Regions from separate parts of the Pseudarthrobacter xylosi genome, predicted to be linked through region 1. Evidence: riboswitches for the same ligand, from Rfam matches in the RefSeq annotation. Region 1 holds a riboswitch; each other region holds the start of a gene.

Evidence for each region. Region 1 has a riboswitch for cyclic di-AMP ahead of ACZY1F_RS21150 (aggregation-promoting factor C-terminal-like domain-containing protein). Riboswitches for the same ligand answer to the same signal wherever they lie in the genome.
Region 2: it holds a riboswitch for cyclic di-AMP, as region 1 does, so the genes downstream of both, ACZY1F_RS20710 (NlpC/P60 family protein) here and ACZY1F_RS21150 (aggregation-promoting factor C-terminal-like domain-containing protein) in region 1, are expected to answer to the same signal.
Region 3: it holds a riboswitch for cyclic di-AMP, as region 1 does, so the genes downstream of both, ACZY1F_RS04315 (M23 family metallopeptidase) here and ACZY1F_RS21150 (aggregation-promoting factor C-terminal-like domain-containing protein) in region 1, are expected to answer to the same signal.

What each region holds. Positions count from the first base shown of each region.
Region 1 covers NZ_JBVAYT010000020.1:268-10,127, reverse strand. Annotated here, with positions in the region: gene ACZY1F_RS21180 (EamA family transporter) at 552-1,580, opposite strand; gene ACZY1F_RS21175 (LysR family transcriptional regulator) at 1,653-2,579, shown strand; gene ACZY1F_RS21170 (SixA phosphatase family protein) at 2,557-3,084, opposite strand; gene ACZY1F_RS21165 (winged helix-turn-helix domain-containing protein) at 3,338-4,204, opposite strand; gene ACZY1F_RS21160 (response regulator transcription factor) at 4,811-5,551, shown strand; gene ACZY1F_RS21155 (sensor histidine kinase) at 5,559-7,112, shown strand; cyclic di-AMP (ydaO/yuaA leader) riboswitch at 7,213-7,365, shown strand; gene ACZY1F_RS21150 (aggregation-promoting factor C-terminal-like domain-containing protein) at 7,371-8,123, shown strand; gene ACZY1F_RS21145 (DUF1905 domain-containing protein) at 8,194-8,637, shown strand; gene ACZY1F_RS21140 (HAD-IA family hydrolase) at 8,618-9,334, opposite strand; gene ACZY1F_RS21135 (VOC family protein) at 9,350-9,769, opposite strand.
Region 2 covers NZ_JBVAYT010000016.1:750-10,609, reverse strand. Annotated here, with positions in the region: gene ACZY1F_RS20755 (bifunctional polysaccharide deacetylase/glycosyltransferase family 2 protein) at 1-244, opposite strand, end outside; gene ACZY1F_RS20750 (DUF2269 domain-containing protein) at 755-1,288, opposite strand; gene ACZY1F_RS20745 (hypothetical protein) at 1,285-1,455, opposite strand; gene ACZY1F_RS20740 (TetR/AcrR family transcriptional regulator) at 1,561-2,124, shown strand; gene ACZY1F_RS20735 (F510_1955 family glycosylhydrolase) at 2,228-3,115, opposite strand; gene ACZY1F_RS20730 (DUF305 domain-containing protein) at 3,198-3,827, opposite strand; gene ACZY1F_RS20725 (hypothetical protein) at 3,970-4,446, opposite strand; gene ACZY1F_RS20720 (heavy metal translocating P-type ATPase) at 4,528-6,675, opposite strand; gene ACZY1F_RS20715 (heavy-metal-associated domain-containing protein) at 6,742-7,071, opposite strand; cyclic di-AMP (ydaO/yuaA leader) riboswitch at 7,356-7,537, shown strand; gene ACZY1F_RS20710 (NlpC/P60 family protein) at 7,545-8,303, shown strand; gene ACZY1F_RS20705 (hypothetical protein) at 9,547-9,860, opposite strand, start outside.
Region 3 covers NZ_JBVAYT010000002.1:52,550-62,409, reverse strand. Annotated here, with positions in the region: gene ACZY1F_RS04345 (molybdopterin molybdotransferase MoeA) at 1-1,020, opposite strand, end outside; gene ACZY1F_RS04340 (DUF6457 domain-containing protein) at 1,031-1,324, opposite strand; gene mobA (molybdenum cofactor guanylyltransferase) at 1,321-2,043, opposite strand; gene ACZY1F_RS04330 (HNH endonuclease) at 2,139-2,639, opposite strand; gene ACZY1F_RS04325 (NlpC/P60 family protein) at 2,875-3,627, opposite strand; gene ACZY1F_RS04320 (C40 family peptidase) at 3,761-4,432, opposite strand; cyclic di-AMP (ydaO/yuaA leader) riboswitch at 4,503-4,665, opposite strand; gene ACZY1F_RS04315 (M23 family metallopeptidase) at 4,814-5,638, opposite strand; cyclic di-AMP (ydaO/yuaA leader) riboswitch at 5,642-5,876, opposite strand; gene ACZY1F_RS04310 (iron-dependent transcriptional repressor DtxR) at 6,016-6,711, opposite strand; gene serC (phosphoserine transaminase) at 6,987-8,117, shown strand; gene ACZY1F_RS04300 (MFS transporter) at 8,202-9,536, opposite strand; gene ACZY1F_RS04295 (DUF3027 domain-containing protein) at 9,581-9,860, opposite strand, start outside.

The sequences.
Region 1 (9,860 bases):
CACATGGGTAACAGCGGAAAGTTTGCCGTGATCGCGGCTGTCGCCGCCTTGGGCATGCTGGTGCTCACCGCCATCACCCTGGAAGAGGCCGTGATGGTCACGTTCCTGGGCCTGGTTGCGCTGGCCTACGTGGCGGCTGTAGCGGAGGTGCTGGCACGCGGGCGCCGCTTGGTGCTGGTTGCCACCGCCGCGGGATCCAGCTTATCCATTGCCTTTTCCCTGGCCTTTGTCAGCACCTGGGAGCTGGCCTTCGCCGAGCAGTCGTCGTTCTTCGGCACACCGCTCCCCACGGGGGATCCGGACAACTATTTTTACTGGGGTGCGGCCTCAGCAGTTGCCACACTAGCGGTCCTCTTCCTTGGCGCTGCCTGGCCCAGGGGAACGCGTCCGGGAACTGCGAAACGGAAGCCGTCGCCGGCCAAGCGGCGGTCCGCGTCCGGCGTAGGCCGTCCTGCTGCGAGGTACCCAGCATCTCGGACCGCGGCCGCCAGAGGCGCCGCAACCAGAGGCGCCGCAACCAGTGGCGCGGCACCCCGGGGTACCGCAACAGCTCAGCGCGAGTCAGGGCTCCGAGCGCCAGCACGGATGCCTGCCTCGGCAGGCAAGCGACCGTCGTCGTCCGCCTCCCCGGTCCGCAAGCCGGCACCCAAACCGGGCACCAAGACGGGTGCCAAACCGGCGTCACGCCGCTGACCCAGCCGTGGACCGCGCCGGCCACGGCCAGCGAGTACCGCTGTCGCCACCCCGCACAGGAGGAGCAGCCCGCCAGCCAGTTCGGCCGGCGTCGGGACTTCCCCCAATGCCAGCCAGGCAGCGCTCATGCCCACCACGGGGACCAGTAGGGTGAAGGGCACCACGGCCGACGACGGGTAGCTGGCCAAGAGCCGGTTCCAGATTCCGTACCCCACCAGCGATGCGAAAATCGCCGTGTACAGCACGCTCAGGATCGTGGCTGGCTGGAGGTCTGCCAATGTGCCGAACACCGCTTCCGGGCCGTCCACCAGCAGCGACAGTCCGGCGAGGGGAAGGGGCACCACTGCGCCGGACCAGACCACCAATCCCAGCCCGGAGGCGGCCTTGGCCTGACGCGCAATGACGTTACCGGCAGCCCAGGACAGCGCGGCTCCCAGAACGATGATGAGCGGCAGCAGCGGGGCCACGGCACTGCGGCCGACGGCCACCACGGCCAGGCCCGCAACGCCAAGAACGACGCCGGCCAGTTGGCTCCGGCTTGGCCGCTCGCGCAGTACACCGGCAGCCAGGAGGACGGTAAGCAGCACCTGCGCCTGGAGGACCAGGGAGGCGAGGCCTGCCGGCATGCCTAGCGCCATGGCCAGGTAGAGGAGGCCGAACTGGCCCGCGCTCATAAAGACGCCGACGCCGATGATCGCCTGCCAGCTGACGTCCGGCTTCCTGATAAAGAAGATCCAGGGGAAGACCACCAGGAGGAACCGCATGGCCACAAAAAGGAGCGGGGGAACCTCTCTGCCATTTGCATGCAGGCCGAAGTCGATGGCCACGAAGTTCAGGCCCCAGAGTACGGCGACCAGGGTGGCGAGGAGGGAGTGTCGGAGGTTCACGGTCCCACTCTTACAGAAGGCCAGATGAAGCACCAGCGTTGAATTCTGCGGCTAATCATGTACGTTTGCTTCATGATTGAGATCGGTTCGCTCCGGGCGCTGGCGGCAATCGAACAACACGGTTCGGTTATAGCGGCATCGGAGGTGATGGGCTTCAGCCCGTCTGCCGTCTCCCAACAGATCAAGAAGCTGGAAAAGCAGACCGGGTTCCCCGTCCTGGAGCGCCGCGGCCGCGGGGTGCTGCTGACTGAGCGGGGGCTCACCCTGGCAGCCTACGGCCGGCGCATCATGTCGGAGCTCGAGGAACTGGAATCCACCTTGTTGGCGGATCCGGCCAAACCTACCGGGCACCTCAAGGTTGTTTCCTTTTCCACCGCGTGCCGTGGCCTCCTGGGGCCAGTGCTGGGACGGCTGGCTTCTTCGGAAGCGGACCTGGACATCAGCGTGCTGGCCGAGGACCCTCGGGAAGCCGTGGCGCGGGTGGCCAACGGGGAGGCGGACCTCGGTGTGGTCCACAACTGGAACTCCGTCCCGCTGGTCATACCGGAGCACATGACGCTCGACTGGCTGTGCGAGGACGTTGCTGACGTCCTGGTGCACCGCGACCATCCGCTGGCCGGGCGCAGCCAGGTGGAACCGGCCGACCTCGTGGACGAACGGTGGATCAGCACGCCGCACGGCGCCATCTGCAACGAGGCGCTGCTGCGGATCTTCGCCGATCTAGGCCGGGTGCCGGACATCAGGGTCTACGATCCTGACTTCGCTACCCACATCGCCCTGGTGGAGCAGGGAGTCGTTGTGGCGCTGGTCCCCCGCCTCGGCCGGCCCGCACTGCCTGAAGACGTCGTGTGCCTGCCCGTGATCAACCCCACGCAGGTCAGGCAGGTGGGCATCGTGTACCGCCGGACCATGGCGGCCAGCCCCGGTATCCAGCACGTCGCCGGGCTGCTGCGCGAGGTCGCCGGAACGCGCGGGGTCAGTGGGCTCGCGGGACCTTGAACTTGGTCAGCCTGGCATCCTGCCCGTCCAGCTCGGCCCAGGGTTTTTCCGTTTCCAGCACCGTGAGTGCGCTGGTGGGGTAGCGCGTGGCGGCGTCCATGTAGGCGTCGTGGTTCGAGTCGCGTGAGGCAAGGTGCATGGCGAGGTCCTGGACGCCAGGCATGTGTGAGATGAGCATCAGGGTGGTGACGGTGTCAGGCACGTGGTTGACCACGGCGAGCATCCGCAGTGCAGAGGCGGCGTAGAGGCCGTCCTCAAGCTTCGGCGTCGGGGCCTTATCCCCCAGCTCGGAGCACACCCAGGTGCAGGTCTGGCGGGTGCGCAGCGCACTGGAACACAGGATGAAGTCCGGGAGGATGCCGTGCTTGACCAGCCACTTGCCGGCCAGGGGCGCCTCGCGGTGCCCCCGCTCCTCCAGCGGCCGCTCATGATCCGCCACACCGCCGGGCCAGTCGGCCTTGGCATGCCGCATGATCACCAGGCGTTTGATGTGGTGGTCGCTCATCCCCCAAGCCTAGCGCCCGTAACCTTCAGCCAGGGCGGCCGCTTCCGCTTTCGCGCGACGATCCCTCTGCGCCTGCGCTCGTACCTCACGCAACAACGGCGCTTTCGGGATATCCCGCTGCGCTGCAGCGTCCTTTCCAGCAACTTCCGCTTGAGGCGCCCGGCTCGTGGGTTCGTCTGCGGGGATGGCGTCCCGTGAAAGCTAAAGCGACCGCACCTCAGGGGTACGGCCGCTTTGGTGCGTCGCTGAAGGACTAGATCGAGTATTCCGGAGCAGCCCAGACAATAACTTCGGGGTGCTCGTAGAAGCGGTAGCCCTGGCCGCGGACGGTGCGGACGGTGTTGGCGAGGCGGCCCAGCTTCGAGCGGAGGCGGCGGATGTGGACGTCGATGGTGCGCTCGTTGGGGACTTCCTCGGCGTTGCGCCACAGGCCCTCGAGCAGCTCATCGCGGCCCACGGTGCGGGTACCGTTTTCGACCAGGTAGTTCAGGAGTTCGAATTCCTTGAAGGTCAGGTTCAGGGATTCGCCGTCAAGGTGGACTTCGCGGCGGGCAAGGTCGATCAGGACACCGGACGGGCGCGGATCCTGGGGCTGCTGCAGCCGGGCAGTCTCCGTGCGCTTCTGTGCGTTCACGGTGGGGTCACCAAAGGTGGAACGGACGACGTCGAGCGCGGAACCGGGGGTGCCGGCCGGGGCCACGGCCACCGCAGCGTAGCTTTCGGCACCGGTCACGAGTGACTGAGCGTAAGCGCGGATTTCCTGGGCAAGCTTGGCAATGGAGGTTCCGGCGGCCGCTGCGGTTTCCTCGTCGATGCCCATGTAGAGGACAAATCCACGGGCTACGGTGTCGTTGGCGACGGGCCGCACGGCGTTTGGCCCCGCGATAACCGGGGTGGGCGCGGTGAGCGGCGCGGCTTCGGCAGGCTGGACAGCACGGAGCTGGCCGTAGGAGTTGGGGTTGTAGCCCTGGGGCGCGTAGCCGGGGGCGGGAAAGCTGGCGCCTGGGGCTGCCGGGGCGAATGCCGGTCGAGCGCCGAAGCCTTGGCGGAGACCGGAAGCCTGGCCCGCCTTGCCTGCGTTACGGACGGAGATGTGGACGTATCCGGATGCAACTGACATGAATGCTTACCTCAATGTGAATGGCCGTCATCGCGGCTCGAATGCTGATTTCCCCGCAATGAGATCTGGGGAGGGCGCCCTACGCTGGGCTGGGGGCGAATGCCTAGGAACTCCGTGGGGTCTGAAGGTCAGGCGTGCATTCGACAACAGCGCATGTCGGCAGCAGCGGATGTGCTGGGCCAATATTCTGCGGCTGCAGGTGCTGTTGAGTTCTTGTTCACAATTCAAAGTGTGCAACGTAACAATAAGAACTTGCAAGTAACAATGGGTGCGTTGTTCCGCATAGTGAGACAGAATGCGGATTTGTGTGATAGATCACCATTCGGAAATGACGACAAATCGTAAGTTGTTGTCCGCTGAGGGTGTTCATAGGGCCCTGATCAACGAATAATCTTCGCTTATTCGTGGCGTTAAGCCCATTAGATTCACCGTGCCATGACTCGCCGAAATTGCTTGTGGCCTTTGGCCACCTGTCCAACGGAAAAGACGGCGGCCCGGCGCAAGCTCGGCATCCCGCCCGCCCACCCAGCTCGCTAGGCTGGCATTCACAGCGTGCGCACAGGAACCCCATAGCGCGGGCTAACCGAATGATCGGAGAGTTGTCCCATGGCCACTTCGCATTCCATGACCAACAACCTTCCGCAGCTGGCCCACCCGGACGGCTCCCCCATCCGCGCCCTGGTGGTAGACGACGAACCCAGCCTTTCCGAACTTATGAGCATGGGGCTGCGCATGGCCGGCTGGTCCGTTGCCGTCGCTTCGGATGGCCCGGAGGCCGTCAAGCTCGCCAAGGAGTTCCGCCCGGACGTCCTGGTGCTGGACGTGATGCTGCCAGGGTTCGACGGCGTTGAGCTGCTGGGCAGGATCCGCGCCTTCGCGCCGGAGGTACCTGCGCTGTTCCTGACTGCCAAGGACGCCGTTCAGGACAGGATCCTGGGCCTCGCGGCCGGCGGGGACGATTACGTGACCAAGCCGTTCAGCATGGAGGAGGTCCTGCTGCGCCTGCACCGCCTGGTCCAGCGCTCCGGCGTTGCCGCGATGGACACAGCGGAACTGGTGGTGGGCGATCTTGTCCTCAACATCGACACCCGCGAAGTGACCCGCGCGGGCGACGACCTTCAGCTAACGGCCACCCAGTTCGAGCTGCTCCGGTACCTTATGGAGAACCCCAAACGGGTGATCAGCAAGGCCCAGATCCTGGACCGCGTCTGGAACTACGACTTCGGCGGCCAGGCCAACATTGTGGAGCTCTACATCTCCTACCTGCGCAAGAAAGTGGATGCCGTGCACCCGCCCATGATCCATACCGTGCGGGGCGCCGGCTACGTCATCAAGCCGGCCGAGTAGCTGCTCCATGTCCTCGCCGCGAGCAACCCCAGCACCAGCCCGGAGCTGGCTGAAACCGGATACCTGGCATCTGCGTACGCGCCTGATCCTGTTGGCCATGGCCCTCCTGGTGGCCATCTGCGGCGCCGTGGGACTGTTCAGCTATGCCTCCATGGACTCCTTCCTCACCGGCCAGCTGGATGACCAGCTGAGCCAGGCCGCCAAGCGCTCGAACGATCCGGGCCGCCAGCCCTTGGGAGGATTCAACGGCAGGCCGGACCCGCTTGATTCCCGCGGGCAGAGCGTAGGAACGCTGAATGCGCGGATCCTGAACGGCCAGATCAACAGTGGCGGCTTCCTGGACTCGGGCATCACACGCCTGCCCCTCGACGCCGCAGACAAGCAGACCCTGCTGGCACTGGCGCGGAACGGCGTCCCTGCGAACCGCTCGCTGTCCAACGGGGATTACCGGATTGTGGCCGTGGAAACCGGCTACGGCGATGTCCTCGTCACGGGCCTTCCGCTGGCCGCCAAGGAAAGCACCCTGGCATCGCTGGTATGGACGTTTGTATTCGTTTCCCTTGGCGGCCTGGCGCTGATCGGGCTGGCAGGAACCGTGCTCATCCGGCGCACCATGAAACCGTTGGAGCAGCTTTCCGAGGTGGCAACCCGGGTGGCCCGGCTCCCGCTGGATGCCGGCGAGGTGGCACTCGCGGTGCGCGTCCCGCCGTCGAACTCCAACCCCGGAACCGAAGTGGGCAGCGTAGGACACGCCCTCAACCTGATGCTGGACAACGTGGCCAGTGCCCTCGAGGCGCGGCAGCGGAGCGAGACCAAGGTGCGGCAGTTCGTTGCCGACGCTTCCCATGAACTGCGCACCCCGCTGACCGCCATCCGCGGGTATACGGAGCTGATGCGGATGACCGAGGACTTCACGCCGGACGGGCGGAAGTCCCTGGCCCGCGTCCAGAGCCAGTCCGAACGTATGACCACCCTGGTGGAGGATCTGCTGCTACTGGCCCGGCTCGATGAGGGACAGCCCCTTAAGCTCAGCGAAGTTGATCTCACCCAACTCGTGATCGAAACCGTCAGTGACGAGAAAGTCATAGCCCCGGACCACCGCTGGCGCCTTGAACTGCCCGACGAACCGCTTGCCGTCAACGGTGATGCCTCCCAACTGCGTCAGGTGCTGGTCAACCTGCTCTCCAACGCGCGCAAACACACGCCGCCCGGGACCACCGTGGTCACCGCTGTCACGAAGTCTGCAGATGGGGGCTCTGCAGTGACCGTAACGGACGACGGCGGCGGCATCCCTGCGGAGTTCGTGGACCACGTTTTCTCCCGGTTTGCCCGCGCAGACGCGGCCCGCAAGGGAACGGCACCGGCCGTGGGCGCCGGGGCATCGGAGGGCACCAGCGGCCTGGGCCTGTCCATTGTCCAGTCCATCATGGAGGCCCACGGCGGGAGCGTGGCAGTGGCCTCGCGGGCCGGGCGGACAGAGTTCACCTTACTTTTTCCTGCTGGCGCCATGGTGCACCTAACCGAAGCCCGAGCGCAGCAAGGCGACACACCGTCTTCGTGATTCCTGTTACCAAAATGTGACTTAAGCGTCCAGCTCCTGTAGCGTCGAACAAGTGCGGATCCCGTTTGGGCCGCATATCCGGATGACGCCAAGCTCTGCCACTTCCCGGATTCCGTCTTCAGAGGCAGAGGCGGGGGACCCACCGTCCCGGGCACCAAGTGCCCTTTGGGGTTAAGCCAACACGTGATTGTGCCGTGTGGCCGGATGCCCTCATCCGAACCCGACAGCTAACTCCGCAGGTGTGAGAGGCGATCCATCATGTCTGAATTCAAGGTAGAAACACGCCCGCAGGGCGATACAAAGTCCGCCAGCCACCGCAAGCAGACCCGTATCGGTGCAGCTATGTCCCCACTGTCCAAGGCGGCCCGGATTCCCTCCGTGGGCCAGCGCGCCGCGGCATTGGCGACGGCGTGCGCCCTGCTGGTCGGAGTCACCGCCGCGGCACACGCTTCCGAGTCCGCTTCACTTGCGGCCAGCGTGGACCAGGCCGCCGAAGACGCCAGCGCCCAGTCGAAGCTGAGCATCCAAGCAGCCGAGATTCAGGCTCCGGCCACCCCAGAGGCTGCGCCGGCCGAGATCAACGTCGCGCCCCAGGCTGCCGAACCGGCGCCTGCGCAGGCCCCCGCCCCGGAGGTCGCTCCGGAGGCTGCACCGGCGCCGGCACCGGCTCCCGAACCTGTACCCGCTCCCGTTGTGGCCGTCAACGATCCCGCAGGAGCCCAGGCCTACGCCGCCGGGCAGCTGGCGACCTACGGCTGGTCCGCTGACCAGATGCAGTGCCTGCAGACGCTGTGGACCAAGGAATCCGAATGGACCACCACGGCCACCAATGCCAGCAGCGGCGCATACGGAATCGTCCAGTCATTGCCCGCTGAGAAGATGGCCAGCTCCGGCGGGGACTACCTCACCAACTACCGCACGCAGATCAACTGGGGCTTGAACTACATCCAGGAGCGCTACCAGTCACCGTGCGGCGCGCTGAACTTCCACCTGTCGCACAACTGGTACTAGGAGGCCGACTCCGCCTTACCCGGACTCCCCTGCGCCTGATTCCCGGCGCCAGGGCTGCCATACTTGGGCCATGAAAATCACCACCACCATCCTGGGCAGCGGCAACAAGGCGGGAATCGAAGTTCCCGAGGAGGTCATCTCGGCTCTCGGCGCGGGCAAGCGTCCGCCGGTGGTGGTGACCATCAACGGCAAGAGCTACCGGAGCAGCATTGCGGTCATGGGCGGACAGAACCTGATCGGGGTGAGCACCGCCAACCGGGAATTCACCGGAGTTGCCGCCGGCGACACCATCGAGGTGGACGTGGAACTGGACACCCAGCCGCGCATCATCGAGGTCCCCGACGATCTGGCCGCAGCCCTGGCTGCCGAACCCGAAGCGCAGGCTTTTTACGCCACGCTGAACTACAGCACGCAGCGCCGGTACGTGGAGCCAATCGGAGATGCCAAGTCGGACGAAACCCGGGCCAGGCGGATCACGAAGATGGTCGCCGACCTCAAAGCCGGAAAGAAATGATCGGCCGTCCCCCGGCGTTCCGTTCCACGGAGACAGTCACTCCACGGTAGTCCGGGATGTGGAGCACTCCTGCCGGCAATACGCCCGTATTGGGACCCACGGCCACCGTGCGGATCCCCGCGGCAACCCCTGCCGCAATTCCGGCGGGTGCATCCTCGAACACCACGGCGTCCTCCGGCTGCACGCCCAGCAGTCCGGCTGCCTTCAGATACCCTTCCGGGTCCGGTTTGCCCTGCGTGACCAGTTCCGCCGTCACGGCCTTGGCTGGCATGGCGAGTCCCGCGGCGTCCATGCGGATGTCCGCGAGGGTCCTGTCCGCTGAGGTCACCAGCGCCACTGCCTCGGCCGGGAGGCTGCGAAGCAGCTCGGCAGCCCCCGGCAACGCGACAATACCGGCAGTCCGCACCCGTTCCATGGCACCGAGTTCGGCAGTGAGCGCCACAACGTCGGCTCCGGCCGGCGCGAAGCGTCGGACGGTATCCGCAGCCTGGATGCCGTGCGAAGTGCGCAGGATCTCGGCGATGTCCAGGCCGTACCGGGCAGCGAATTCTCCCCATACCTCTTCGACCACTGCCGTGGAGTCCACCAAGGTGCCGTCCATATCGAAAAGGACGGCACGGCAGGTCAGCGATCGTGTGGCTGCAGGCGTCCGTGTGGCGGCTTGTGTCGGGGTGGCGGCTTGTGTCGGGATGTTCATGCTGCCTATTTTGCCTTAGGCGCCACCGGCTAAGACGTCACGGGCCTGTGAGTCAGAGGCTAAGGCGTCACGGCCCGGGATGTACTGCACCGCCCATTTGTTGCCGTCGGGATCAGCGAAATAGACGAAGTGCCCCCAGTCCTGCACGTCAATGTCGCTGACCTCTACGCCGTTGCCCTTGAGGTGGTCGTGGGCGGCCTGGATATCGCTGACCACCATCTGCAGGCTTGGCGCCGTACCAGGAGGGGCGTCGTTGAGGCCCTCGCCGATACAAATGGAGCAGGCGGACCCAGGCGGGGTCAGCTGGACGAAGCGGATGCCATCCATGGGCCGCTCGTCGAAGTCAGGGTTAAATCCAACTTTGTTGACGTAGAAATCCTTGGCGCGGTCCACGTCGGATACGGGCACAAAAATGAGTTCAAGTTTCCAGTCCATGCGCCACAGGCTAACGGCGGCTGCGGGAAAGCGGAAGACCTCGCGTTGACTCATAGGAAAGGTCCGCGGCGACGGATACGTTGCCTCACCT
Region 2 (9,860 bases), on a different contig from region 1:
CGATCTTCGGGATGTTCTCCAGGTCCTGCTGCGCCAGCAGCAGCCGTGGATAGCTGACTGCCTGGTTGCGGTCCCCATAGCGCACCGGGGCCGTCGCCGCGGGGAGGATTGAAACCAGCGAAAGGACCATCAACATCACTGCGGTAAACAGAACGGTCAGGACTCGGGGCCAGCGATTTCCGCTGGCGTCGAAGAATACCGGTGCCGGGGCAGTTGAAAGAGGAGCGGCTGGTTTTCTCATCATGCCTCGCGGGGTGGCAGTACGTGCAGGGCAACCTGACAGCGTCAGGCAAGTGACCGCCATGGGAGAAGCAGAAAGGGTTAGATCTGCCCGCAACCTGGTGCCCCGGAGCCAGCCGCTCCGAAGTGTCACCGTACCTAGAAACCTAGTTGAGCCAGACACAAGTACACATGCGTAGCAGGTACTCGAGTTTTTTCAGCGCGCTACTTGCTGAAAATATCCGTCCAGGGCGCCCGTAGCTCAGGAGCCCTTTGCAGCCGGCGTACCAGCTAGGTGGCCTCCCACCGGATGTTGTACTCCCCGTCGGTGTCCCACTCAACCAACACCTGAGTGACCGTATAGGAGATGGCATTCCCGGTCTCTCCAGCGCATGCTCCCAGCCCAAGGTCGTGAGTAGGAGGGATACGACACCGAATCCGAGGTGGACTGTTACGCCGGACTGCAGCTCGCGGGCCATCACCGTGTCCCAAGAAAAGGAGCACGTGGTCCCCCGGGGCCGCAGGTGGTGCTGAACTAGTCCTGGCGGAGGGCTGCTGGTTGTCTTGCGGCGCGGTCCTGCCCGTAGCGGGTGAGGCCCCGTGGCTTGTAGACGGAAAGTACCGTCACGATCAGCAGCGCGGCCAAGGCGGCACCGGCGTCGGCGACGAGTTGGATGCGAATGCCCGTCATATCAGCCGCAGCAAGATCGGTGGAGGAGGCAATTGTGGCCATCTGGGTGACCGGTTGCAGGTGGAGTAGCAGCAGGGCGGCGGCCACCGTGGTGATCAGCAGTTTGATCAGCACCCAGTAATGCCGGAAGAGACCCCATGGAGTGCTCAGTGCCTGGACAATGCCCGACAGCAGGGCAGCCAGACTGAGCGGGAAGATGACAGTCCAGCCAACCAGGCTCATTCCAATATATGAGGCGCGTACCAGCTGGCTGTCGACGGAGCTCAGGCCGGCGATGGCCAGGACAAGAAATGTTGCAACAGCGCCGAGCCAGCCCACAGAACAGGCCACGTGGACCAGCAGTGTGGCCTTGCGCAGGGCCGGCGGCATTACTTTCACGGAGTGTGGTTCACCATTCCGCCGCCGCTCAGGTGCACGACGGCGACAACTACAACGATCAGGGCCGCAGCGGCAAGGAAGCCCAGCACCCACCGCGGCGTTTTGTGCCGGGGCGCCGGTCCGCGTTGTTCGCCTGAAGGGGCCTTGGATGCAGGATGTTCTGTCATAACTTTCCTCGCTTCTGGTGGGCAGGGTGAACACCCCATTTTATAAGACAGTATGTATTGGTTGCGTCACTATGTCGAATGTGCGTCGTGTTGTATTCTGCGGTTATGCCGAAGCTGTGGAACGAGACCATCGAGACGCACCGCGACGCCGTGCGTGGGGCGATCCTGGACGCCACGGCGCAGCTCGTAGCAGCGGACGGCGTTGGCGGGGTGACGATGTCCGGGATCGCACAGCGCGCCGGTATCGGCAGGGCGACACTGTACAAGTATTTTCCGGACGTCGAGACTATTCTCCTGGCCTGGCATGAGCGCCAGATCCAGGCTCATCTGCGACACCTGGACGAGGTCCGGCAGCAGACTGAGGAACCTGGGCGGCAGCTTCAGGCAGTGCTGGAAGCCTATGCCTTCCTCAGCAGTGCCGGGCATGGATCACCCGATACTGTCCGGCTCCACCGCGGCGCGCATGTCGGTTTGGCGCAACAGCATCTGAACGGATTCCTGGCGGATCTGGTTCGCCAGGGCGCCGGGGCGGGGGAGTTCCGGCAGGACGTCGCGCCGGAAGAACTTGCCGCCTTTTGCCTCCACGCCCTTGAAGCGGCGGCCACACTGACGTCCCGGGAGGCGGTGCTCCGGCTGGTCATGGTGACCATGGCCGGATTGCGGCGATAGCCTCGCGGTCTTGGGGACGGGGCGGGATCCTAGGGGAACCCGCCCCGCAGCGCAGCCGGAGTGTCAGCCGAGTGAGGTGAGGAGTTCGTTCGGTGTCCGTCAGTTAGACGGCGTCGGCGGGCCGGAACGTCGCCCCGCCGTCAGTGGAAACAACCAACCCGGTAGGGGTTGCAGCCCACAACCAGGGTTTGCCTGCCGCCCCTTCTACAGCGGCTACCGCCTGGACCTGTCCGTCGATCCGGCCGACGCGGGACCATGTAGTTCCGGCATCTGCTGAATAGTGGACCGAACCGTCCGGTTCAATACCGAAGGTTTCGGTGCTGCTGTCAAATGTCACGAACTGGACAATGGGGGCCGTGGTGTTCAGTTGCCAAGTTTTCCCGCCGTCGGTGGAGCGCTGAAGCCCGTCCTTAGTGGTGGCCAGAACGGTGTCACCTTCCGGGGTGCCAGCCAGGACGGCGGGAACGAACCCGGCGGTGGCCGCTGACCAGGATTTCCCGTCGGGACTGGTCCAAAGCGCCCCGTCGTAGGCGACTATTCCAGACTTGACTGCCGTGAGGGCATGGAAGTCCGATACGCGCTGGCGTGAAAGCTGCTCCCACGTCTTACCGCCGTCCGCAGATTTGATCAGGCCCATGGGGTTGGGCAGATTCGAGCCGGGGCCAGGGTGCCCGGAGGCGTAAAAGACGTCCTGGTCAGCGGCGGCGGTGAAGCCCATCAGGTCGTTGGTGTCCCCGATTTTGGTGGCCGGGGATTTGGTGACGTCGAAGAGACCGTCATGGGTGGCCAGTAAGACCTGGTCGGTTTCGCGGTTCACGCTCAGGCCGTGAACGTGTGAACTGGGAAGACCGGAGGCGGCAGTGGAAGGTGCGGTGCCGGCGTTCGGAGTGTTGGTTGATGAGTTGGGGCTGCAGGCGGACAAGGTGAATAAGAGGGTTGCTGCGGCGATGGCGGCTGCGGGCCGGGGACGGGTCAAAGAGTGCAGGGGCACGGAAAAACTCCAATGGTGGACCGGAAATGTTTGTGGGGAGGCGCCGGCCCCGGGGGAGGGGCCGGCGCTGCTGGTGTGCTGGCTAGAGGGTGGCTAGCAGGTCTTTCATTTCCTGGATTTCGGTTTCCTGTGAGCTGACGATGTCTTTACTGAGCTGGACCGCTTCGGCGTTCTTTCCGTCGGTGGTTTCGGTCTTGGCCATCATGACGGCGCCTTGGTGGTGGGCGATCATCTGGGTGAGGAAGAGCTTGGCCGCTTCGGTGCCCTGTGCGGACTCGAGTTTGGCCATGTCGTCCTCGCCCATCATCCCGGACATGCTGTGGCCCGAAGGCATATTAGTGGGCATCATCGTGGGCTGGCCCCAGCTTTCAAGCCAGCCGGTCATCTTCTCGATCTCTGGTCCCTGGGCCGCTTTGATCTTGGTGGCCAGATCTGTCACAGCGGCCGGGAGGCCTTCTTTTTTGAGCATGGTGTCACTCATGGTCACGGCCTGGGCGTGGTGCGGGATCATCATCTGCGCGAACATGGTGTCCGCGTCGTTGAACTGAGCCGAAGCAGGAGGGGCTGAGCTTGATGCCATGCCGGAGCTGCCGTGGTTCATGCCGGGCATGCTGCTTCCGTCCGAACTTCCGGTTCCTGAACCGGCGGAGCATCCGGCGAGGGCGATTGCTGCGGCGACGGCGGCAGTGGAAATGGTCAGGGTCTTTTTCATTTAAATCAGGGTCCTCAAAGTATCAGCGGCGCCTGGGCGCCTTGGTGGTGCGTGTAGTGTGGGCCGCCCCCGGAGGGCGGCCTGTTTCGTTGCGTGCCCATGCTGCGACTGTGCGCAGGATACGGGGCGCAGCAGTGCTCGTTTACGTGCGGCTGATACTGAGGTCACCGGGTGAGGGGCCGTCCGGTGAGAAGGAATAGTTCGTGCCCGCTGCAGTCGCGCGGCCGAGGTCAGGCACCGAGTAGGCGGCTGCTCCCGACAAGGAGGCCGCGAGGGAGGTATTCCCTGGCGCCAGCACGCAGGAAGCGTCCATGGCCGACATCTTGGGGCAGCCTCCGGAAGTGGAGCAAGAGGAAGGCGAGTCATTTACCGGTTCGGCGGCTATGGCCGCGTCCGGCGACAGTTCAGTCCCGTGGCTGGCGTGGCCGGGCGGGGTGCTGTGCGTCTGGCCCATGACCGTGTCCGCAGTTGCGCCGGGCATGTTGTGGGCGCCAGCCATGTTGTGGGCCCCGGTCATGATGTGCATGCCGAAGATTCCGGCGATGATGGCCAGGGTCATGGTCAGAAGGCCTGCACGGAGGAGGAAAGCGGTGACGGGGCCGCGGGATACTGCGGTCACAACTTTTCCTCCTTTCCGTGCCGGCTTGGTGGTCTTAAGGCTACCGGCTGTGGGCTTTAGGGCCGGTCAGCGCCATAGGGTTCAACGTACTTGGGAGGGGTTCAGTTTCATCCTCCGCAGCAGTTGGGCGTTCAGGGCCACCACAATCGTGGATATCGACATCAGCACCGCCCCGGCGGCTGGGGACAGAACTACCCCGGCGAACGCCAGGACGCCGGCGGCCAGGGGGACGGCGAGGACGTTGTAGCCGGTGGCCCAGATGAGGTTTTGCCACATCTTGCGGTAGCTGGCGCGGGACAGGTCCACCATGGACAGGACGGCGCGTGGATCGTTTCCGGCCAGTACTACACCTGCCGATTCCATGGCGACGTCGGTGCCGGCGCCGATGGCGATGCCCACCTCTGCGCGGGCCAGTGCCGGGGAGTCGTTCACCCCGTCGCCGACCATGGCGACCTTCATCCCACGGGCCTGGAGTTCGGCGACCTTCTTGTCCTTGTCTGCCGGAAGTACTTCAGCGAAGACCTCATCGATCTTCAGGTCTTCAGCGACTGCCTGGGCGACCTGGCGGGCGTCGCCGGTGATCATGGCCACCTTGACGCCCCGGTTCTGCAATGCTGCCACCGCTTGGCGGGATTCGGGCCGGATGCTGTCTTCGAGGCTGACCGCTCCCAGAACCTGATCCCCGTCGATGACGTGCAGCACCGCGGCTCCCCGGCCCATCCAGGTCTCGGTGGATTGCGCCAACGCGTCGGGTTCGGTGAGGCCGAGTTCGCGCAGCAGCGCCGGGCCGCCGACATGGACGGTGCGGCCATCGACGGTGGCGCGGACACCCCGTCCCGTCAGTGAACTGAAGTCCGTTGCTTGCGGGAACCTCAGGTTCCGCTCCCGCGCTGCCCGGACGATGGCCCGGGCTACGGGATGCTCACTGTCGGACTCCACCGCGGCCGCGAGGGCCAGCACCGCATCAGCTTCCTCACCGGGCACCGTCGCGATGTCCTTCAGATCAGGCTCACCAGTAGTCAACGTGCCGGTCTTGTCGAACAGGACCACGTCGATGGTGCGCATGCGTTCCAAGGCCATCCGGTTCTTGATCAGCACCCCTGCCCGGGCTGCCTGCTCGGTGGAGATGGCGATGACCAGCGGAATGGCCAGCCCCAGCGCGTGCGGGCAGGCGATGACCAATACCGTGACGGTGCGGGTGACAGCCTCCGGGACGCTGCCGAGCAGCGACCAGACGATGAAAGTGATGACGCCGGCGCCAGCGGCGAAGTAGAACAGGAAGGCCGCCGCCCGGTCGGCCAGGGCCTGTGCTTTAGAGGAGGACGCCTGGGCTTCGGCGACCAGCCGCTGGATCCCTGCCAGCGCCGTGTTCTCACCGACGGCGGTGACCTGGACCCGGACGCTGCTATCGGTGGCGACGGTCCCGGCCACAACAGTGTCACCGGGGCTGCGGAGAACGGTTTTGGATTCGCCGGTGATCATCGACTCGTCGAACTCGGCCTGGCCGTCCACGACCGTTCCGTCCGCTGGCATCCTGGCGCCGGGGCGGACCAGGACGTTGTCGCCTTCGCGGAGGGCAGAGACCGGAACAGTTTCCGTGCCGGCGTCGGTGATGCGTTCAGCCTCGTCGGGAAGGAGCGCGGCGAGAGCATCCAGAGCGCCCTGGGCAGAGCCGAGGGCCCGCATTTCGATCCAGTGGCCCAGCAGCATGATCGCTACCAGCAGTGCCAGTTCCCACCAGAAATCCAGGTCGAGCCCGCCGATGCCCAGGGTGGTGACCCAGGACGCGGCGGACGCGACGGTGATGGCCATCGCGATCAGCAGCATCATCCCCGGCTGCCGGTTCTTTAGTTCCTGCCATCCGCCCTTGAGGAACGGCTGGCCGCCGTACAGGAAGATGACGGTGCCCAGGACGGGCGGGATCCAGGTCGAGCCGGGGAACATCGGGGCCATGTAGCCGAGGATGTGCCCGACCATGGGGCTGAAGTAGACGACGGGGACGGACAGGGCCAGGGTCAGCCAGAACCTGTTTTTGAACATAGCGGTGCTGTGCCCGGCGTGCTGTCCGTGGCTGTGAACCGCATGGTCATCCTGCCCGCTGTGGACCTCGTGGTGGCTGTGTGGGTGTTCGGTGACTGTGGTGACCGACGCAGGGGAAGTGTTGTTTTGTTCGGGCGGGGGCGTGGGTTCGCTTGGATGTCCACCGTGATGCTGGGTGTGATCTTCCATGGGTTTTCTTTCGAGAGGAGATTGCGCTTTTTCCGGGCAGTGGCTGCCAGGGGAGGCGTGAAGAGGTCAGTGGCTGGTTAGGGCGTAGCCGGCGGAGGTGACAGCCTCACGCACAGCGGCACTATCGGCCTTACCTCCGACGATAAGACGGGAACGGCCGCCGGGAACGAGATCAACAGAGGCGGGTTCCACACCGTCAAGGGCGGAGACGGCCTTCTCAACAGTCTGGACGCAATGCCCGCAGGTCAAGCCTTCAACAGCGAACTCGACGCCGCTGGCGCCGGCGGCCGTGGCGGGTGCGGAGGAGGCTTCGGTTGAGCAGCAGCTGCAACCCGCGGCGGAGGAGGCGAGGGGCAGTTCGGTCCGGTTTTCAGTTCCACACATGTCAGTTTCCATTCTGGGACGATGGATCAAGGGGCGCTGGGGTTGAACGGCTGTGAAGGCGGCGCCAATCGCGCCTGCCGGGACATACCACTTCACTGACAACACTCCAAAATATACCCCCAGGGGGTATCAGTGTCAAGGGTGGCGGCCCGCTTCGCGGAACATCACCCCCACTGCAATTGCTCACGCACGGCGAAGGAAAGCGAAACACCGTTATGCAAATGTGACATCGACTTGGGTTTTCCCGTAGGGTCGGGCGCGTGCCGGTTATCCGAATGCGGCACTCCTGAGCTGATTGCCTAACTCTGCCGCCGCCTCGGGATCCGTTCGCAAATTCGTCCGGCAGAGACGGGGAAACCAATTGTGGCCTGCTTCGAGCAGGCCTTGGGGTGAAGCCGCACCTCCAGCTTGCGCTGGAACTGCGGCCGGGTGTCTCCCATCCGAATCCGACAGCTAACCTCGCAGGCAGTGGGAGAGGCCCTTTCATGCCCATTCGCAAAGCTCACGGCCGCCGCTGCGCGGTCCCCGTCCAAACCAGTGCTCTTGCGGTCCTGTCCAAATCCGTCGCTGACAATGCTGGCGGTGTGGGCCGCCAGGCCGCCGTCATCGCAGCAGCTTCCGGCCTCGTCCTGACCAGCGGCATTGCCGCGCAGGCAGCGGACGCCCCGGCCCAGCGCGATGCGGAGTCGACCTCAAACCTTGAACTCGCCAGCCAGGCACAGGCCCCGCTTAGCGCAGATTCCACGGTCCAGATTTCCTTCGAGCGTCCTGCCGTTGAGACCACGCCGGCGCCTGTCGTGGAAGCACCCAAACCTGTGGCCGTTGAGGCCGCCCCGGCAGCCGTCGCGAAGGCTGCTGCGCCGGCCAAGGCTCAAATCACAGTCACCCCCGCTGCTGCCGCGCCGGTGGTCGCCCCGGCAACAGGTGGAGTCAACGCCGCGATGGTTTCCTCCGCCTACGCCCAGATCGGCATGATCCAGGACTGCACACGATTGGTGGAAAACGCCCTGGGTGCTGCCGGTATCCCCGTTGGGGACCTCGGTCCGATGCAGTTCATGAACTACGGCACCGTTGTCACCGATCCCCAGCCCGGTGACATGGTGATGCAACCTGGCCACGTAGGAATTTACGTCGGCAACGGTCAAGTGCTTAGCTCCGGGCTGAACGGCAAGAACGAAACCGCAGTCCACCCCCTGACATGGATGACATCCAAGGGCGCCGTCACCTTCGTGCGCGCAGGCTAGTCGGACCACTGAAGGCCGGCGATTCAATGCCTGGGGGCAATGAATCACCGGCCTTTTGAATGCCTGGCAAGCTCTGTCGCTCTGCCTGGCTCAACCCGACGCGGTGGCGGGCTTGGCCCTGACATGCTGGTGGTGGGCCTACCACCTAGTGCAGGTCACTGTTTTTCCGTCCACCGTTCGTGGGCGGACTGGCGACTGATGCCGACGGCGCGGCCGATATCAGCCCACGAAGCCCTAGCCGTCACTGACCAGAGGGTGTTTTCACGCCTCAATGGTGAAGGAGGCGGACGGAGAGTGGCGGATGGCTGGACAGTCCTTTGGCTGGGTGGGACAAGACATGAACGCAGCGAATCCAAGGATCCGGCGGGCGACTACCATGCCCTCCGCTGGATGGCCTCATAGTCGCCTCTTGGCGTGGTCATGTCCGTGTCTGCCGAACAGGTCATGAGATGGGTGCACGTAGCGTCACTGCAAGATGGCCTACTTTGTTGGGTGGGCCTCCCGGCGAGTACATGCTTCGCCCTGGCAGACGGCGTCACACACAAGTTAGGACGGGGCGAACCCGTCCGGATTCCTAGCGCACGGAGGAACCGCGCTCCAAAAGTGGGTAGCGCGGTTGGCGTTCGGCGTGTGCAGAAGAGTCATTTCGGGGGTGTGCACAATGTGCACACTATTGCCGTCGGACTGGGTCGTACAGGGGTCGGATCGGGCCGGATTCCGCATGTTTCCGTGAGTTCCCAGTGTTTGCAGGGGCTGGAATGCAGTTCGAGTCCCACCTCGGGCACGACGTTTTCCCTCGTCAGAGGCGATTTTGCTTTGGCGTGTTGACAAAGCTTGTGGTCGCGTCGCTCTGACGGCTGGTGTGCGGGCTGTGGCCTGGTCGCCGCGGGGCCTGTTCAGGTGTGTGGGCTGACGGGTTCAAGACCCTGGCTGGTGGGCCTTCCGCCTGCTGCGAGCTTTGGCTATGCGGTTTCCTCGTTCCGGTTCTGTCGGGTTGGCCCTGGTTGGCCTACACCTCTTCATGGTTCTGGGCTGCGGGTACGACATGACGTAGCCGCTTTAGCTGGACGTCCCTCTTGGAAAGCTGCTTCTGGACGTTTGATCGGCAGTAGGTACCGTGTTTGTCCGGCCAAAAAGGGTGTTGACACTGTCAACACCCAAGTCATATGTATTCGTCTGCCCGTGGCGACTAGCTTTTGGGTCTGGCGCATGCCTTCATTGGCAGCGTCACAGGCTCGTTCAGCTATGGTTGGTGTCTGCGCCCGGCCAGAGCGGGGGAGGGGCGGCCTGAGAGCGTGGGGCTGATGCGTTCTGTGCTGGTGAACCAGGAGAGCAGCTGCGGATCGATGGCGCCGATGACAGTTCGCATGTTGACCAGTTGGGCTCGGACGTTGCTGTTGATGATGGGCTCCAGGTGGGCGACCCGGTTCCGGAGGTGGTAGACGCCCTCAACGGCCCGTTCGAGTTCGCGTGGTGTTCTGCGCAGGTGCGGAAATGCTTTGTGGAGTGCTTCGTCCCAGAGGCGTTGTTTGCCGGCATCGTGGCGCCCAGGCAGGA
Region 3 (9,860 bases), on a different contig from region 1:
CGCCGCCAGCAGCGGTTCGCCCACCGTGGACAGTGCCATCATGGCCGCCAGCGGGTTTCCGGGGAGACCCAGGACAAATCGACCGTCGGGGAGCTCGGCCAGGACAGCCGGATGGCCGGGGCGCATGGCGATGCCGTCAATAACCAGCCGCCCGCCCAGTTCCGCCACGGCCCGGCGGAGGTGGTCGGTATCTGAGACGCCCGTACCGCCGGTGGTGATCACGACGTCGGCTGGCAGCGCGGAGGGGTCCGGCACCTCGGGTGGGAGGTCCGCCAGTCCGTCCAGCCACTCAGCGTAAGAGTCGCCGATCCGTTCCTGGCCGCCGTTGATGCCGCCGAGCATTCCCACAACGGCCGCGAGCTGCGGACCGAAGGTGTCCCGGACCTGTCCTGGGACCGGCAGCCCCTGGGCAACAACTTCGGAGCCGGTCAGCAGGAGTTTAACCACGGGCTTGCCCTGGACCAGCAGGTCATCGTGCCCGGCCAGGGCCGCCACCGCCAGATGGGCCGGGTTCAGTGTTACGCCGGCTTTGACCAGCACCTCTCCCGCGGCGGCTTCTTCGCCGGCCTTCCTGATGTGCTGGCCGTTCCCGGGCTCGCCGGGGCGGGCGGTGCCGCCGGTCATCAGCAGCGGAAGGCCGTCGTCGTCCGTTCCAAGCACGGCAGCTTCGCTGCGCAGGACAGCTTTAGCACCGGGCGGGATCAGTCCGCCGGTGACGATGGGGCTGGCCTGGTGGGGTGCCAGCCGCTGGCCGGGTTCTGCCACGATCCAGGGACCAGTGCCGTTGACGGCCCAGCCGTCCATCGCCGATGACGCGTAGTGCGGCATGTCGTGCAACGCAGTGATGTCGCTGGCCAGGACCCTGCCCAGGGCCTGGCCCAGGGGAACCTGGCCGGGCGGAATCGGCGTGGCGATATCAAAAGCGGCCTTGCGCGCCTCATCCCAGGTGTGGGCGAGGTGCTTTGACGGGGCTGACTGCTGCTCAGGATTTTCGGATACGTCGCCGGTGGCGGCGGTCACTGAACGGGAGTCATTCGACGGGGGTCCCGGCGGATTCGGCGTCATAGTCAGCAGCCAGGCTGCGGGCACGGTCCATGGCAGCGGTCATGGCGGCGCCGTTCGAGGCCTGTCCCGATCCCGCAGCCAGGCCCGCGGCGAATCCGGCAATAAAAGTGGTGAGCGGGGCAGCCGGGCGGACCACTGAGTGGGCTGCCACGCCGGCCAGCGACAGAATGGTGTTGACGTCGATCTGGACGTCCTCCAGTTCATACGCCTGGAGCAAGGACCTGCACCACTCTTCCAGCGTCTCTTCCTGGCTTTTCACGCTCTGCCTCCCAAATCGTTCGCGGCCGTGTTGCCCCGGAGCCCGCTCAGGGGATCCGGACCGGCCACTCCAAGTGCGGCGGCATCGTCCCAGGTATCCACGTCTGCCGTGGAGCCGGCCGGAACGGCGACAAGCTGCACGTCCAGACTAGCAAGGAGTGCCCTCACCGACCCGTTGATTAAGCGTCCTGTGCTTTCCAGTTCTGCCACGGAACGTTGTAGCGCGGCTGTGCTATAAAAACCAATGAGCGGCTGGCGGCGGCCATCCTCCGAGACGGCCACCACGCCGTCCGGTTCCAGGCCCGCAGGACTGCCTGCGGCAGGTCCTGCGCCGGGCCCTCGTGAACGCAACGCAGCCTTCAGCGCCGCCACCGCCTGCCCTACGTTGGGCATATCGCAGGCCAGCACCAGCGTCAGCCCGGGACGGCTGCCGCCCGCAGCGGCCAGTGCCGCGAGCCCGGCCGCAATGGCAGCCGCGGGGCCGCTGAACGGAGGGTCCTCGCGGCAGCGCAGAAACCCGGCCGGGACCTCCCCGCCAGGCACTTCCGGGATATCCGGCCCGACCACTACGGCGGCTCCGGCACCCCCGGCAGCGGCCACCGAGCGGCGCAACAGGGAGTCGCCGTCGTACGTCAGGCTCTGTTTGGGCACGCCACCGAGCCGCGACGAACGGCCGCCGGCGAGGATGACGGCATCGAATTCGAGGGGGTCAGCGTCCACCCACCCAGCTTAACCGTGCAGGCCGGAATACTGCTCGGGGCTGCAATACTGCTCGGGGCCGGGATGCTGCGCGGGGCTGAAGCAGCGGCGCGAAATCAGGCAGCCCGTTCCGGCAGCAGGAATGGATCCCAGGCCGGCGTTGGCTTCTCAAGTTCCTTGATCTGCCAGATGGTGCCGTGCGGCGGTTCCGGGACAAACCTGAGCTTCCAGCCCATTTCAGCCGGGGTGTGATCGCCCTTGCTGTTGTTGCAGCGGAGGCACGCGGCCACCAGGTTTTCCCAGGAGTCGGCGCCGCCACGTGATTTGGGCTGGACATGGTCGATTGTGTGGGCCCCTTTGCCGCAATAAGCGCAGCGGTGGCCGTCCCGCCGCAGGACGCCGCGGCGGCTGACAGCGGTGCTCTGGTTGTATCTGGGGCGGATGTAGCGGTTCAGGAGTATCACGGACGGGCGGCCCATAATCTCCTGGGGCCCCACCACAGGGTCATCGCCTTCGGCAATAACGCTGGCCTTGCCCGTGAGCACAAGCACCAGCGCCCGGCGGAAGGTGACTACCGCCAGCGGTTCATATCCAGCATTCAGAACGAGAGTGCGCATGCACGTACCTCTTTGTGGCCGCACCCGTCAGGGGCACGAGGGCCGGCTGCCCCCGGCATATCCGGGCTATGGATCGACACCACAAGAGTAAACAAAGAATCCCGGGATCAACTAATCCGGAAGTATCCGGGATCCCGTGTCGGGCCTGGCCGCCCGTCCGGATTTGTGCGACAGCCCGCAGACAGCAAAGGACCCCCGCCGTGAGGCGGGGGTCCTTTGAACACTCAAGCAGCTGCTAGGACACGCGGATGAAAACCGGTCCTGAACCAACATTGGCGCTGAATACAACGGTCTGGTTGCCGTTGTAACCGCCGTGGACTGCCTGGCCGTTGCCCGCGTACACGGCAATGTGGGCCATGCCCGCGCCGCCGTCTGCGTAGTAGATCAGGTCGCCGGGCTGGGCCTCGGCGGCGCTCACGGTCTTACCCAGGGACAGGTAGCCGGCGGGCCAGCCGTGGTAGTTGATGCCCACGGCGGCCAGGGCGTTGGTCACCAGCATGGTGCAGTCCTGGCTGACGCCGAGCTGCGCGTACGCAGCGGACAGGATGGCAGCACCCTTGCCGCTGGCAGCGACGGGAGCCGAGGGAGCGGCAGGGGTTGCCGACGCTACCTTGATAGTGGCCGCGGCCTTGGCCGGAGCTGGAGCCGGAGCTTCAACAACCGGCTCGGGAGCCTCAACCGGAGCCGGAGTGGTGGTCACGGCCGGCTTCTCGTAGGAGATGGCAATGGTGGAAGCAGCGGAAATAATGGCCGGGGCCGAAACCTCAACCTCAAGGTTCGAAGCGGAAGCACCTTCGTGCTGCACTCCGGTGTCTGCCGCGTTCGCAGCGATACCACTGGTCAGGACAAGGCCGGAAGCGGCAGCGATAACCGCGGCCTGACGGCCCATGCCGCCGGCGTTGTCGCCGACAGCCTTGGCAATGACAGCCAGCGAGTTGGTCTTGGCGACCTCGGCGCGGTGCCGTGCAACAGTTGCACGTGTAGTCATTAATTTCTCTCTTTCGTTTTCCTCAGGACCGCGTGGGCAGCACGAGGGCTTTGGACGCGCCGGCATCTTGGGGGTACGCCGGCACGCCCCGAACGGGGATTTAGCGAAAAGTTTCCAGCGAAGTGCGGTTCTTCTACTTCATGGTGTAGAAGGATCCGCCGCCTGTGGAGGCCACGGAGTGCAGCAGCGTGCCCTGTGACGGGTTAAGTGCGCTGATCATCATGCCGTTGCCGACGTAAATGCCAACGTGGGCGCCGCCATTCTGCATGACCAGGTCACCGGGAGCCGGTGTGGCGGTGGGCCGCATGGCTGTCCAGGCATTGGTGCGGGGAATGCTGATGCCGGCCTGGGCGTAGACCCACTGCGTAAAGCCTGAGCAGTCCCAGCCATTGGGAGTGGTGCCGCCCCAAACGTAGGGGTGGCCGATACCGGTGTAGGCAAGTGCTGCCAGACCCGAAGCGGCAGCGGAGGAGACAGTGTCAGCGAGCTTGGAGGCCGCGGCCTCGGTTGCGGCAGCACCCTGAGCCCCGGTTTCGGAGGCCGTGGACTGCGCACGAACCGTCTCAACCTTCGGTGCCGGCGTGGTCTTGATCACGGGGCGCTCGAAGGAAACGGTAGCCGTGGGCGCCGCAGTTACGGCGAGTGCCGTCTGCGCGGAACCGGACTCGGTAGAGGCGGAAACGCCGGCGGTGGTATCCGCGGCGTTGGCCGGAAGCCCCATGCTCAGGATCAGACCTGATGCAGCTGCGATAACGGCAGCCTGGCGACCTACGGTCCCGGCATTAGCACTGACTGCCTTGGACACGGAGTCCAAGGGGTTGGTGCGAACCGGTTGTGCGCGGTGGCGCGCAGAATTATGGCGTGAAGACACGAAGGTAGCCTCTCCCAATGCCTACGAGGTGAGCTGTCGGATTCGGATGGGAGTCACCCGGCCACGCTGCTTCACAGTGGAAGCTTTGCGACTTAACCCCAAGGCCTTCAGAATCGAAGACCAAAATTGGTTCCCCCGCCCCTGCCAGACGATGTCATGCGAACGGACCTTGAGCGGTGGCAGAGCTAGGCAATCCACTCAAGAACGTCAACTTCGGAAAAGTTGACGCGCTTTAGACGTTACAGGAGTTCCTGGCCAATGTCACATTCAGGTCACGGCACGTCGCTGCGATCCGAGAGTTTGCCATCATTTGAGTCAGAGCCAGCCGGTGGGGTCGACGACTTCGCCGTTGATCTGGACCTCGAAGTGGAGGTGGCAGCCCGTGGACGCGCCCGTGGTGCCACTGAGGGCAATTACGTCGCCGCGGCTGACCGTCTGGCCTACCTTGACGCTGGCGGACGAGAGGTGGTTGTACGTGGTTTCAAGGCCGTTGCCATGATCCACCACCACGCGGTTGCCGCCACCATACTGGTGCCAGCCGACGAAGGTCACGGTGCCGCTGGCAGCGGCCATGACGGAGGTTCCGCACTGTGCCACGTAATCCTGGCCACGGTGGAAGTCGCCGGTGCCGCCGGTGATGGGGCTGACCCGGAATCCGAAGGGTGAGGCCGTAACCAGCTGGGCCAGCGGCGAGCCCAGGCTTCCGGCCGAGGCGGCGCGGGTAATGGATCCCGCGGACTGGGCGCTCAGCAGCTGCTTCAGCTTGCCGTCGGGATCACCCTGGGTAACCACTGATGAGCGGCTGAAGTCAATTTGGGCGGCGGCTTCGGCGGTAACTTCGGGCTGCGGGGCGGCGGAAACGGACGACGCCGGCTGGCCGGGCGCCGGGGTGGCCATCACGGGGCCGGTCACGGGAACCGTCACCGTGAGAGCCAGGCCTGTTGCTGCCAAGGCGATGCCGGCCTTCTGGCCGAGGCCACTGGCAGCGGCGAAATCCGTCATCTGCCGGAAGGGTCCCCGGCGGCGGCGTGCTTCCCGCTGTGGGTCGCGGGGCCTTTCCGCGGTGAAATCCTCGGCCACTCTGGGCGCCGAAGCGGGACCCGCCGCGCGACGGCGGCCCCTGGAGTATTGCGTGGTCAAGAATGTTCCTCTCTGGGTAGCCTGCGAAGTTAGCTGTCGGATTCGGGTCAGAGAGTTCAAAGACCCGGTCCGCCGTGACAAGCACTTGGCGCAGAGATATCCCGTGAGGATCCTTCGCTGGAAGAGGCTTGCTGCTGACGGACTTCACCCCAAGGCAGTCTCGCGACTGCCGGTTGTGGTTCCCCCGCCTCTGCCAGTTGGTGACTCGTGCACCTGATCCGCTGGCAGAGCTCGGCTTCGGATCAGGTAACGCTTTTGTATCGACGCTGAGTTTCAACTATAGGTGATTAAGTTGGACAGTAACAATTCCGTTATCTTTGCGGAACGAGTCGTCATTGCGCTATCCCGCGGCCCCACGCGGGGGGACCGCCGTCCCGTCAGCGGACGGAAACGAAGACGTGCGATGCCACTTCCGGGGGCAGCTCGAGCGCCCCTTCTATGCCCGGAACCCGCACGGAGATGTACTCCCCCACGCGTTCCAGGGACACCGAGGCACCTGGCCTGATTCCGCCCTCGTCCAGCTGGACCAGCAGCTCAGGTTCCACCTGGATGGGCTCGGCCAACCGGCTGACCGTCACGTTCGACGCCGGCCCGTAGCCCTGCATCGCATCCAGGAGATTAATCACAGCGGCGTCAGGCAGCGCGGACGCCGGCCCGCCCAGTGCGGCCAGCCCGGGGATGGGGTTGCCGTAGGGCGACTCGGTGGGGTGGTTGAGCAATTCGTAGATGCGCTGCTCAACGCGTTCACTCATCACGTGCTCCCAGCGGCACGCTTCATCGTGGACGTAGGCCCAGTCCAGGCCAATCACATCCGCAAGGAGCCGTTCGGCCAGCCTGTGCTTGCGCATCACTTCCGTGGCGCGTTTCCGCCCGGCTTCGGTCAGCTCCAGATGGCGGTCTCCGGAGACCACTACCAGTCCGTCGCGCTCCATCCGGCCGATGGTTTGGGACACCGTGGGGCCGGAATGCCGCAGCCGTTCGGCGATGCGTGCGCGAAGAGCAACGATGTTCTCTTCTTCAAGCTCCAAAATGGTCCGAAGATACATCTCCGTAGTATCGATCAGATCCGTCATCCAGCTCAGCTCCTCGAGCGCAGTACCTTGCGTTGTCCCACCGTATCGCGTCCCGCTCAGCGGCGAGGTCCGCTAAAAAGCTTAGCCTATTTTGAATTTGTCTGGATAATCACGGGCAGGAAGAAACGGTCTCATTGGCCGGACTATGACGGCGCCAGTTCCCGCCCAATCAAGGGTTCAGGCAGAATAAAGGAGGTCCTTATCCAGTCACTGCCGACTACCGGCCACCCCACCGTCCGGACGTGAGCGACGTCCATGCCGAAATTGGAGCCCCCGTGAGCGAAACCAGCATCACTATTCCTGCCGACCTCCTGCCAAAGGATGGACGGTTCGGCGCAGGCCCGTCCAAGGTCCGGCCGGAGCAGCTCGAGGCGCTCTCAGCGGCGTCCAAGACCATCCTGGGGACCTCCCACCGTCAGGCTCCCGTCAAGAACCTCGTAGGCTCCGTCCGCGAAGGCCTCAGCCAGTTCTTCCGCGCCCCCGAAGGCTACGAAGTGGTCCTCGGCGTCGGCGGCTCCACGGCTTTCTGGGACGTCGCCAGCTTCGGCCTGGTGGAGAAGAAGGCCCAGCACCTGTCCTTCGGCGAGTTCGGCTCCAAGTTCGCCTCAGCCACCAACAAGGCCCCGTTCCTGGACGCCTCCTCCATCATCAAGTCCGAGCCCGGCACCCGCCCGGTATCGGCCGCCGAGGCAGGCGTGGATGTCTACGCCTGGCCGCAGAACGAAACCTCCACCGGCGTCGCGGCTCCGGTCAAGCGCGTTGCGGGCGCCGACGCCGATTCCCTGGTCCTGGTGGACGCCACCTCAGCAGCCGGCGGCCTGGACGTGGACGTCTCCGAGGCCGATGTCTACTATTTCGCCCCGCAGAAGAACTTCGCGTCCGACGGCGGGCTGTGGCTGGGCCTCTTCTCCCCCGCCGCGCTGGAACGCGCCGCGAGGATCAAGGCCAGCGGCCGCTGGATCCCGGACTTCCTGGATCTCCAGACCGCCATCGACAACTCCAAACTGAACCAGACCTACAACACGCCGTCGCTCTCCACCCTGGTGACCCTCGACGCGCAGGTGCATTGGCTGAACTCCAACGGCGGCCTGGACTTCGCGTCCGCCCGCACCGCTGACTCCGCTGGCCGGATCTACGCCTGGGCGGAGGCCTCCGAGTACGCCACCCCGTTTGTGGCCAAGGCGGAGGACCGTTCCAACGTCATCGCCACCATCGACTTCGACGACTCGATCGACGCCGCCGCGATCGCCAAGGTGCTGCGCGCCAACGGAATCGTGGACACCGAGCCGTACCGGAAGCTGGGCCGCAACCAGCTCCGGATCGCCACGTTTGTGGCCATCGAGCCGGCCGACGTCTCCGCACTGCTGGCAAGCATCGAATTCGTGGTGGGCGAACTGCGCAAGTAGCTTTACCGCGCGAACGTACACTTGGGGCCCAAGAACCGGGGCCCCAAGTGTACGTTCGCGCTGTTTTGTGGTGACGTGAGCGTGTCAGCGTCCGACGGCGTCGTCCGGGTTTTCATCCCGGGCGGCGCCGTCTGCGTTGTCCCCCGGTTGTTGGACGCCCAGATGCGACACGACGCCGAAGTACCTCAGGCCGCGGGCGCGCCGGTTGAAGGTGAGCCGGAGCTGCTGGGCGCGGATGATCCAGATCATTCCGATCACGGCGGCGATGATCCCGGAGGCGGCCGCCACCGAAAGCGACCACCGGGGGCCGGCGACGTTGGCCACCCATCCCACCAACGGCGCGCCGATGGGGGTACCGCCCATAAAGATGGCCATGTACAGGGCCATGACCCTGCCCCGCATGACGGGATCGGTGGTGGTCTGGACGTAGCCGTTGGCGCTGGTCATCATAGTGATCGCGAACAGTCCCACCGGCACCAGCGCGACGCCGAACCAGAAGTAGTTCGGGGCAAGCGCGGCCAGCCCCGCCGTCACGCCAAAGGCAGCCGCCGCGCCGAAGATCATCCGCAGGCGGGGTTTGCCGCGGCCGGCGGAGAGGAGCGCGCCCGCCACGGAACCGATGGCCATGATGGAGTTCATGAGCCCGAAGGCGCTGGCGTCCAGCCCGAATTCCGTGCCCACCATCGCGGCGATGAACAGCACGAAGTTAAGCCCGAGTGTGCCCACAATGAACACGGCGACGAGGACCACCAGAATGTCCGGCCGGAACCGGACGTAGCGCAGCCCTTCCCTGATGCGGCCCTTGCCCGGGGCCGCCCGGGGAAGCTGCCGTAAGGACGCCGTCGGGATCTTCCACAGGCTCAGGAGCATGGCCAGGAACGTGGCCGTATTGATCAGGAAAACCCAGCCGGGGCCCACAGCCACCGTCAGGATCCCTGCCACAGCGGGCCCGATCATGCGGGCCACGTTGAAGGAGGCGCTGTTCAGGGCTACGGCGTTGGGCAGGTAGTCGTCCCGCACGAGTTCAGAAACGAAGGTCTGGCGGACCGGGGCGTCGAGCGCGGAGACCATGCCCAGCAGCAGGGCAAAGCCATAGACGTGCCACAGCTGGCCGGCGCCGAGCACCACCAGGATGCCCAGGCCGGTGCTGAGGAGGGCCATCATTGACTGCGTCATGATCAGCAGCTGCCGGCGGCTGTACCGGTCAGCGACCAATCCGGCAACGGGCGCCAGGAAAAGCTGTGGCCCCAACTGCAGTGCCATGGTGATGCCCATGGCTCCGGCGTCGTGATCGGTGAGGTGGTCAAACACCAGCCAGTCCTGGGCCGTCCGCTGCATCCAGGTTCCGATGTTGGAAACCAGCGCGCCGATGAACCAGATCCGGTAGTTGAGGATGTGCAGGGATTTGAAGGTGGACATCAGTGCCGGCCTTCTTGGTTCTCAACCCCGCGCATTTTCAACTGCTAGTCAGCCTCGCCGGCAGGCTCGTCGTCTTCGGATTCTTCATCCTGGCCTTCGGACCCGGGAGCGTGAGCCTCGGCCGGCGAAGCGTCCGGCTCCGAAGCGGAAGCAACAGCAGCGCGCGGCTCCTCTTCCTCCGCCGCCTGTGCATCCTCGGGGCGGACACGCTCGGCCCACGGCACCCACTCCGGGGAAAGGATGGAATCCTCCGACGGCAGGAGGCCAAGCTCGCTGACCGTGACCACCTTGGAGCGGGAGTTCCTGGTCAGGACCGCATACCAC